2 regions of the Priestia sp. D51 genome follow, and region 2 is predicted to be linked to the other one. Evidence: riboswitches for the same ligand, from Rfam matches in the RefSeq annotation. Region 2 holds a riboswitch; the other holds the start of a gene.

Region 1 (3,775 bases), on a different contig from region 2:
CAGGCTTGCTCTTTTTCTTCTAGTCGTTCTAGCTAAGCTTAGAATACCTCCTGTAGCAATACATCCACTAGCTAGCACCACAAATGAATATAAGTCGCTTTCAAGTACTAATTTCACAAGAACATATGAGATTACGAGTGAAAATACAGGGGATACCACCCAAACCTTTAACATTTGAATGACCACTTCTCGCTGTTCTTTCGTAAATCCCGTTTTCGCTGCGCCTATTCCAATAATAGAAGACGTAGTGACCTGTGTAAGCGGTACTGGCAAACCAAACAGTGAAGCGACTGTAACAAGAGAAGCACCAGTACCCGAGATAATACAGCCTTCTCCTACAGAATAGCGAGTAATTTTTTTTCCGTTTGTTTCAATAACTCGGCCTCCTAGTAAAAGAGCTCCGAGCGCCACCGCCAATCCTCCTGCTATGACACCCGTTGTAGCATCCATTAATCCAGCTCCTACTAGAGGACCGACAGCATTTGCCACATTGTTCATTCCAGCTGAGAAGGCTTCAAAGAATCCCGTTGCAATAACTAAAATCGTTAAAACTCTTTTCCACTTTCCCTCTGCTTCTTTTTTATGCGCTCTGCGCTTTATCACTTTCCCAATCAAAAAAGCAATAACAAATGAAACTAGCGGAACAATAATCCAAAAAGACATGACAATTAAAAGTTTTTCTACATACAGAGATTGATAAGCTACCCCTACTCCAACAACTGAGCCAACTGTTACTTCACTTGTTGATAAAGGGATACCAATCAAATTCGCGAAAAAGAGTGACAGCGTTGCAGCAGCCAGAATGATAATAACTAATTCTACTGACAGCAGTTTTTCAGGTATGATACCTGAACTGATGGTTTTTACCACCTCACCGCCTCCGGTAACAGCTCCGAGCACAATTCCTACAGCACAGATGAACAGGGCCACTCTTCGCTTTTTAATTGCACCGGAGCCGTATGAAACGCCCATAGCAGCTGCTGCACCGCTTGCCCCAATATTCATTGCAAAAAAAAGCGCAATGATAAAGGCAACATATAAAAGCATCATTTATTCAGCTCTTTCGTATTTAAGATTCGTGTAATCCGCACTCCACTTTTTGTGTACCTGCCCATCTTCCTGAACGTAAATCGTCTACATTATAGGCAGGTGCGGTACAGGGCTCACAGCCGATACTTGGGTAGCCTTGATCATGAAGTTTGTTGTATGGCAAATCATGCTTATACACATAACGCCAAATTTCTTTCCATGACCAATGAATTAACGGACAAACTTTCACCTTCTTGAATTTCTCATCTTTATTAAAATAATTCGTGTTGGCACGAGACTCAGACTGCTCACGTCTCAAACCAGAAATCCACGCATCATAAGGAGCAAGGGATTCTCTTAGCGGAATGATTTTTCGAATTTGACAGCATAGGTTAGGCTGACTCTTCCAAAGCTCATCTCCATGTTTTTCAGCTTGTTCTGCAAGAGTTAAATCCGGCTTTTTCATATGAATACGTAAATCAGGGAAGCGTTCTTTAATTGCATCAATCACTTCATATGTTTCTTTAAAATGAACCCCTGTATCTAAAAAGACAATTTCAGCATCTTTTTTCACTTTTGAAATTAAATCAATTAACACGATTCCTTCGATCCCAAAGCTTGACGCATAAATAATTGAATCTCCGTAGGTATCATACGCCCACTGCAATGCTGAAAGGGCTCCTTTTGTTTCATCTTTACTGTCGAACTCTGGAAATGTATCGCTCCAGTTTTCGTACGTATATAAGTCTGCCATTTTCTCCACTCCAATTCTTAGTTATCCGCGTTATCCAATAAAAAAAGACGGTTTTACCCACTAGAATTGGATAAAACCGCCTCTAGTGTGTCTAGTCAGCGAAACTATTTAATTCTTACTTTGCTTCGGCGTGTTCAAAGGTTTGTTTTAAGTCGGGGTTTACAGTCATCGTTGTCCCTCCTCAAAATATCTCTTGCGCTATATCAAAATAAAAAGTCTTCCGTATTGAAAGACTGGGTAGGCAATAATTTTCACCTTATCTTTCAAAATGATACACACTTTGCTGGAATTAGCACCTTGCTAAGCAGGTTGCCGGGGTTCAGCGGGCCAGATCCCTCCACCACTCTTGATAAGCATTTTTTAAAAATTTTAGCATATTTAGAATATTTGTCAACATTAAAAATTATATATCCGATAAGAAAACTATACTTTAAATTCACAGAAATATCTATACTTTTATTTAAAACAACATATGTAAATTTAACCCAAATGTGAACATATCAGTTTATAAAACGCTTTCTTTTTTCCCCGACTTTTTATGTTCTCTTGCTAAATAAAATGCAAAATCTCTCTATAAAATTAATAACGGATTTATGAGCTTTACGGATAATTCACTCACATTAGCACACATTACAGATAACACTGACTGACAGATAGGAGCTATATAAGATGGAGAGACAACCCTTTCAATTAGACGATACAATTAAAAATAATGTGCGAACATATTTACAGCAGATTTCAACTGAAGCCTCTAATTTAATTAAACATTTAGACACGAGTGATCATTGTATTTTATGTGATTTTGAGGAGATGAGAAGGTTATTTCAAGATGTTCAAGCTACGGCCGCCTCTTATTACTTGCGTCATTACTTATCGCCTTATACATTTGAATACGCTGCTCTGTCCCTAGCTATTCATAACCTCTCTGAGAAACGTCACGGCGCTTTAATTGTCATTGAACGGGAACAAAATGTTGATCCTCTTATTCAAAAAGGAATGCCTATTCAAGCTCCTGTCAGCGCTACGCTAGTTGAGACACTGTTCTATCCAGGGACACCCTTACATGACGGAGCCGTCCTAATTAGAAATAATCAGCTTATTTCAGCTGCTAATGTTTTACCTCTCTCGTCTATTATTTCAACGAACAAAAAGTTGGGAACACGTCACCGTGCAGCAATTGGAATGTCGGAAAAATCGGATGCATTAATTTTAGTTGTATCTGAAGAAACAGGTAAAATTTCGTTTGCTCTTGATGGAAGCCTCTACCCTATTCACTCCAGCAAAAATATGATTTAAGAGCCCTTTCCTGATAAGCAGCCCTATCTTGACTTATCTATCCTTTCTCTTTAATATATTTCATAGTTTTTACATACTATAGATACGGGTGATGCATATGGCAATTTTAAAATTTGAACATGTAGGCGTTCAAGTAAAGGATATAGAAGAATCTATTGAGTTCTATACACAAAAAGTGGGATTGGAGCTCATCGAAACACTACCACATACCGATCCGTCTTTGAAGCTAGCTTTTCTAGGTTTAGAAGGCAATGTAATCGTAGAGTTAATTCAAGGGTATAACTCAAGCTTACCTAGTGAAGGTAAAGTTCATCATTTTGCGCTGGCAGTAGATGGAATTGAAGAGGAGTTTGAGCGTTTAAAATCAGCAGGCATTTCATTTGTGGAAGAAAACATTGTAACTTTGCCAAATGGAGCAAGATACTTATTTTTCTACGGTCCAGACAAAGAATGGATTGAATATTACGAAGTAAAAAGATAAAGATATCTTATACCTTCAGTGAAAAATGGTCATACTGTGGCTATGACTAATCACTGGAGGTTTTTTTATGATGGAATGGCTATTATTCCGACTTTTTCGTCGTTCTATTTTAGTGCGGCTTCTTTTTATTATCGGCTGCCTTGTTTTACTTTTCGGCATGCTTATACATTTCCTAGAGCCGCAAACGTTTGGGAATGTGTTTGAAGGAATTTGGT
Region 2 (3,775 bases):
TTCAGAATTCGTCCCGTCTGTTTCAGGATCAGCTTTGAACGTTGGAGCTGCTACAATTGTAAACGGCTTCACATCATCATTTGTTTTTTGTTCAGCTGAAGGGCGAATGAATAACTGCTGAGCGAATAGGTTGTGCCATGCAAATTCATTAACTACTTGAATTGGTAACTGATATTTTTTATCAGCTCCAGCATATCCATTAAAAACAAAAAGTTCATCCTGCTTCTTTAAGTGGGTTAAGACTTTTTTGTATAGCGCATCGAATCGCTGAGCAGAAATTGGCTGATTGACGGGTCCCCATTCAACCGTTTTTGAAGATACAGCATCGCTTACAATAAATTTATCCAAAGGAGAGCGACCTGTATATTTTCCGGTTTCGACTGACACAGCACCTGTAGAAGTCAGCGTTCCTTCGCGTCGAGCTAGAATTTTTTCAACAAGTTGTGGAACAGATAATTGGTGTTTTGTTGTTTTTAATTGAAGCAAACCATTTAATTCGATAGACATATCAACAGTACTCATGTGCACTACCTTCCTTTTTAGCTATTATTTATTCATTAATGTTTGAAATTTATAATTAGTATAACACATTTATTTAATTATTCTATACTATTTAACTAAAAATGTTTGTGTATTATAAAAAAATGTACGTTATACCTATTTTAGACACATGTATATGTGCTAGAAGCGAAAAAAGTGAAGCTATTTCAAGTGAAAGCCTTTTTTTGGTCTGTCTTGTTAACCAAACTTCGTGATCATTCTTAATAAGGTATACTATTTTTAAATTTGAGTATGTTACATTAAAACAGATTCAAACATAAAGAGATGATTTCCATTTGAATGTTGTTGACAGTGAAGCGCTTTTTCATGTATTATATGTCCTTGAACGGATACTCTCTTATCCCGAGCTGGTGGAGGGACAGGCCCTGTGAAACCCAGCAACCATCGTCATTTTTTTGTGTAGACGATAAGGTGCTAACCTGATGCAAGGGCACAACCTTGATCGATAAGAGTGAAAGGCTTATGTAGAATTTGATACCTTTCCTCGATACAAGGAAAGGTTTTTTTATATTTTTTAACGTGTAATGAAAATAAGGGAATGAGTACCGTATCACAATGTATCGTATTTATAAGGAGGAAAACTGATGTCAACACAACGTCGTCTGTTCACGTCAGAATCTGTTACAGAGGGACATCCCGATAAAATTTGTGACCAAATTTCTGACTCAATTCTTGATGCTATCCTAGCAAAGGATCCAAATGCTCGTGTTGCTTGTGAAACAAGCGTAACAACTGGTTTAGTTTTAGTAAGCGGTGAAATTACAACTTCTACTTACGTGGATATTCCTAAAACAGTTCGTGAAACAATTAAAGGAATTGGCTATACTCGTGCAAAATACGGATTTGATGCTGAAACTTGTGCAGTATTAACATCTATCGACGAGCAGTCAGCTGATATCGCTGCTGGTGTAGACCAAGCGTTAGAAGCACGTGAAGGTCAAATGTCCGATGAAGAAATCGAAGCAATCGGAGCTGGAGACCAAGGGTTAATGTTTGGTTATGCATGTAACGAAACAAAAGAATTAATGCCTCTTCCAATTTCATTAGCTCATAAACTTGCTCGCCGTCTAACAGAAGTACGTAAAGAAGAAATTCTTCCTTACCTTCGCCCGGATGGTAAAACACAAGTAACAGTTGAATATGATGAAAACAACAAACCTGTTCGCATCGATACAATTGTTATTTCAACTCAGCATCACCCAGAAGTAACGTTAGAGCAAATTCAACGTAACTTAAAAGAATATGTAATTAATCCAGTTGTTCCAAATGAGTTAATTGATGAAAATACAAAGTATTTCATTAACCCAACAGGACGTTTCGTAATCGGCGGCCCTCAAGGAGATGCTGGTTTAACTGGTCGTAAAATTATCGTTGATACTTACGGCGGATATGCTCGTCACGGCGGCGGTGCATTCTCTGGTAAGGACGCAACAAAAGTAGACCGTTCAGCAGCTTATGCAGCTCGTTATGTTGCGAAAAACATTGTAGCAGCTGATCTTGCTGATAAATGTGAAGTACAACTAGCATATGCAATTGGTGTTGCACAGCCAGTATCTATTTCAATTGATACATTCGGTACAGGAAAAGTTTCTGAAGAAGTACTAGTAGATGTAGTACGCAAAAACTTTGACCTACGTCCAGCAGGCATCATTAAAATGCTTGATTTACGTCGCCCAATTTATAAGCAAACAGCAGCTTACGGTCACTTTGGTCGTACAGATGTGGAGCTTCCTTGGGAGTTCACAGACAAAGCTGAAGCATTAAAAACTCAAGCTTTAGCTAAATAATAAAAAAAATCTCCGTGAAAACGGAGATTTTTTTTATGCCCATTGAATACCTTCAGCAGATTTTTCTACGACATCTTCATATTCTGAAAGCAAATGCTGAAAAATGGCGTCCCATGATTGAGTAAGAGCATAGTGTCTAGCTGCATGGCCAAAGTGAAGCCGCTGGTGCAAATCATCAAGTAAACCTGTAATAGCCGAACTGAATTCTTCTAAGGAGTGAGGTTTGCAAAGGTAGCCGTTTCGCCCGTGCTGAACCATCTGTTTAACTCCTCCTGCATTTGCTGCCACCACGGGAGTTCCAGAAGCAAGAGACTCCAGTACGACATTTCCGAACGTTTCTGTTTCTGAAGGGAAAACAAACAAATCAGATGAAGAATAGATATGAGCAAGTTGCTTACCTTCAAGAAAGCCTGTAAATGTCATATGCTCAGATGCTTGCTGTTGCATTTGTTCTTTTAAAGGACCATCTCCCACAATAAGCCAGTGAACTTGGTGGCGGATATGATCAGGTAAAGATCGGGCAATTTTTAGTAAAAAATCAGCGTTCTTTTCTTTAGCTAACCTTCCTACATACGTTAAGATGTAGGGTTTTTTTATATTATATTTAATACGAATATCAAAGCGGTCATAGTGGGGATGGAACAATTTGTGATTTACCCCTCGCGACCAAATAGCTACGTTGTGAAACCCTTGTTTTTCTAGCTGCTGTTTGGTCACTTCGGAGGGAGCGAATAATTTTTGTACAGGTTTATAAAACCATTTCATATATTTTTGCAGTGGTACACGCATTTTTTCAAGTTCATAGTGAGATAAATAATCATCAAAATTGGTATGATAAGAGCCGACAAGAGGAATACCTAATCTTTTTCCGTAATAGGAGCCGCAAAGCCCCATTGTAAAAGGAGTGGCCAAATGAATAAGAGAAGGGTTGAATTCCTGCAGCTGCTTTTTAATTTTTAGAACGTTTGGCAATGAAAAGCGGCTGTTTGGATAAAGGAAAAACGGCATGCTAGGCGAGCGGTGAACATACGGTGAAAACGACCGATTATGAGCAAATTCAGGAGCAAATACCTGGATGGGAATTTGCTTTGATTTGACATACTGAGTAAATTGATAAAGTGTTTTAGCAGCTCCGTTAACTTCCGGAGCAAATGTATCTGTAAATAAAGCAATTCTCATGAGTACTCCTCCTATCAATTAGACTAAAAATATGTTCAGTGAAACAGCACCTGAAAAGATGCCGAGTATCAGGCCTACCATGACATCCGTCGGATAGTGCAGACCGAGATAAATTCTTGAAATGCCTACCGTTACTGCAAGCGGCAAAAGAACGGCAGCGAAGGCTGGGTAAGTAATCATCAGAGGGGTAACTAACGAAAAAATAGCCGTTGTATGCCCCGATGGAAATGAATGATCTTTTAATGGAT

The links. Region 2 has a riboswitch for S-adenosylmethionine ahead of metK (methionine adenosyltransferase). Riboswitches for the same ligand answer to the same signal wherever they lie in the genome.
Region 1: it holds a riboswitch for S-adenosylmethionine, as region 2 does, so the genes downstream of both, ACNHOZ_RS19710 (phosphoadenylyl-sulfate reductase) here and metK (methionine adenosyltransferase) in region 2, are expected to answer to the same signal.

What each region holds. Positions count from the first base shown of each region.
Region 1 covers NZ_JBLTIR010000005.1:7,262-11,036, forward strand. Annotated here, with positions in the region: gene ACNHOZ_RS19705 (inorganic phosphate transporter) at 1-1,050, opposite strand, end outside; gene ACNHOZ_RS19710 (phosphoadenylyl-sulfate reductase) at 1,070-1,783, opposite strand; SAM riboswitch class I at 2,037-2,139, opposite strand; gene cdaS (sporulation-specific diadenylate cyclase CdaS) at 2,453-3,079, shown strand; gene ACNHOZ_RS19720 (VOC family protein) at 3,177-3,560, shown strand; gene ACNHOZ_RS19725 (potassium channel family protein) at 3,628-3,775, shown strand, end outside.
Region 2 covers NZ_JBLTIR010000001.1:39,733-43,507, forward strand. Annotated here, with positions in the region: gene pckA (phosphoenolpyruvate carboxykinase (ATP)) at 1-522, opposite strand, end outside; SAM riboswitch class I at 896-1,013, shown strand; gene metK (methionine adenosyltransferase) at 1,146-2,348, shown strand; gene ACNHOZ_RS00310 (glycosyltransferase family 4 protein) at 2,382-3,527, opposite strand; gene ACNHOZ_RS00315 (phosphatase PAP2 family protein) at 3,546-3,775, opposite strand, start outside.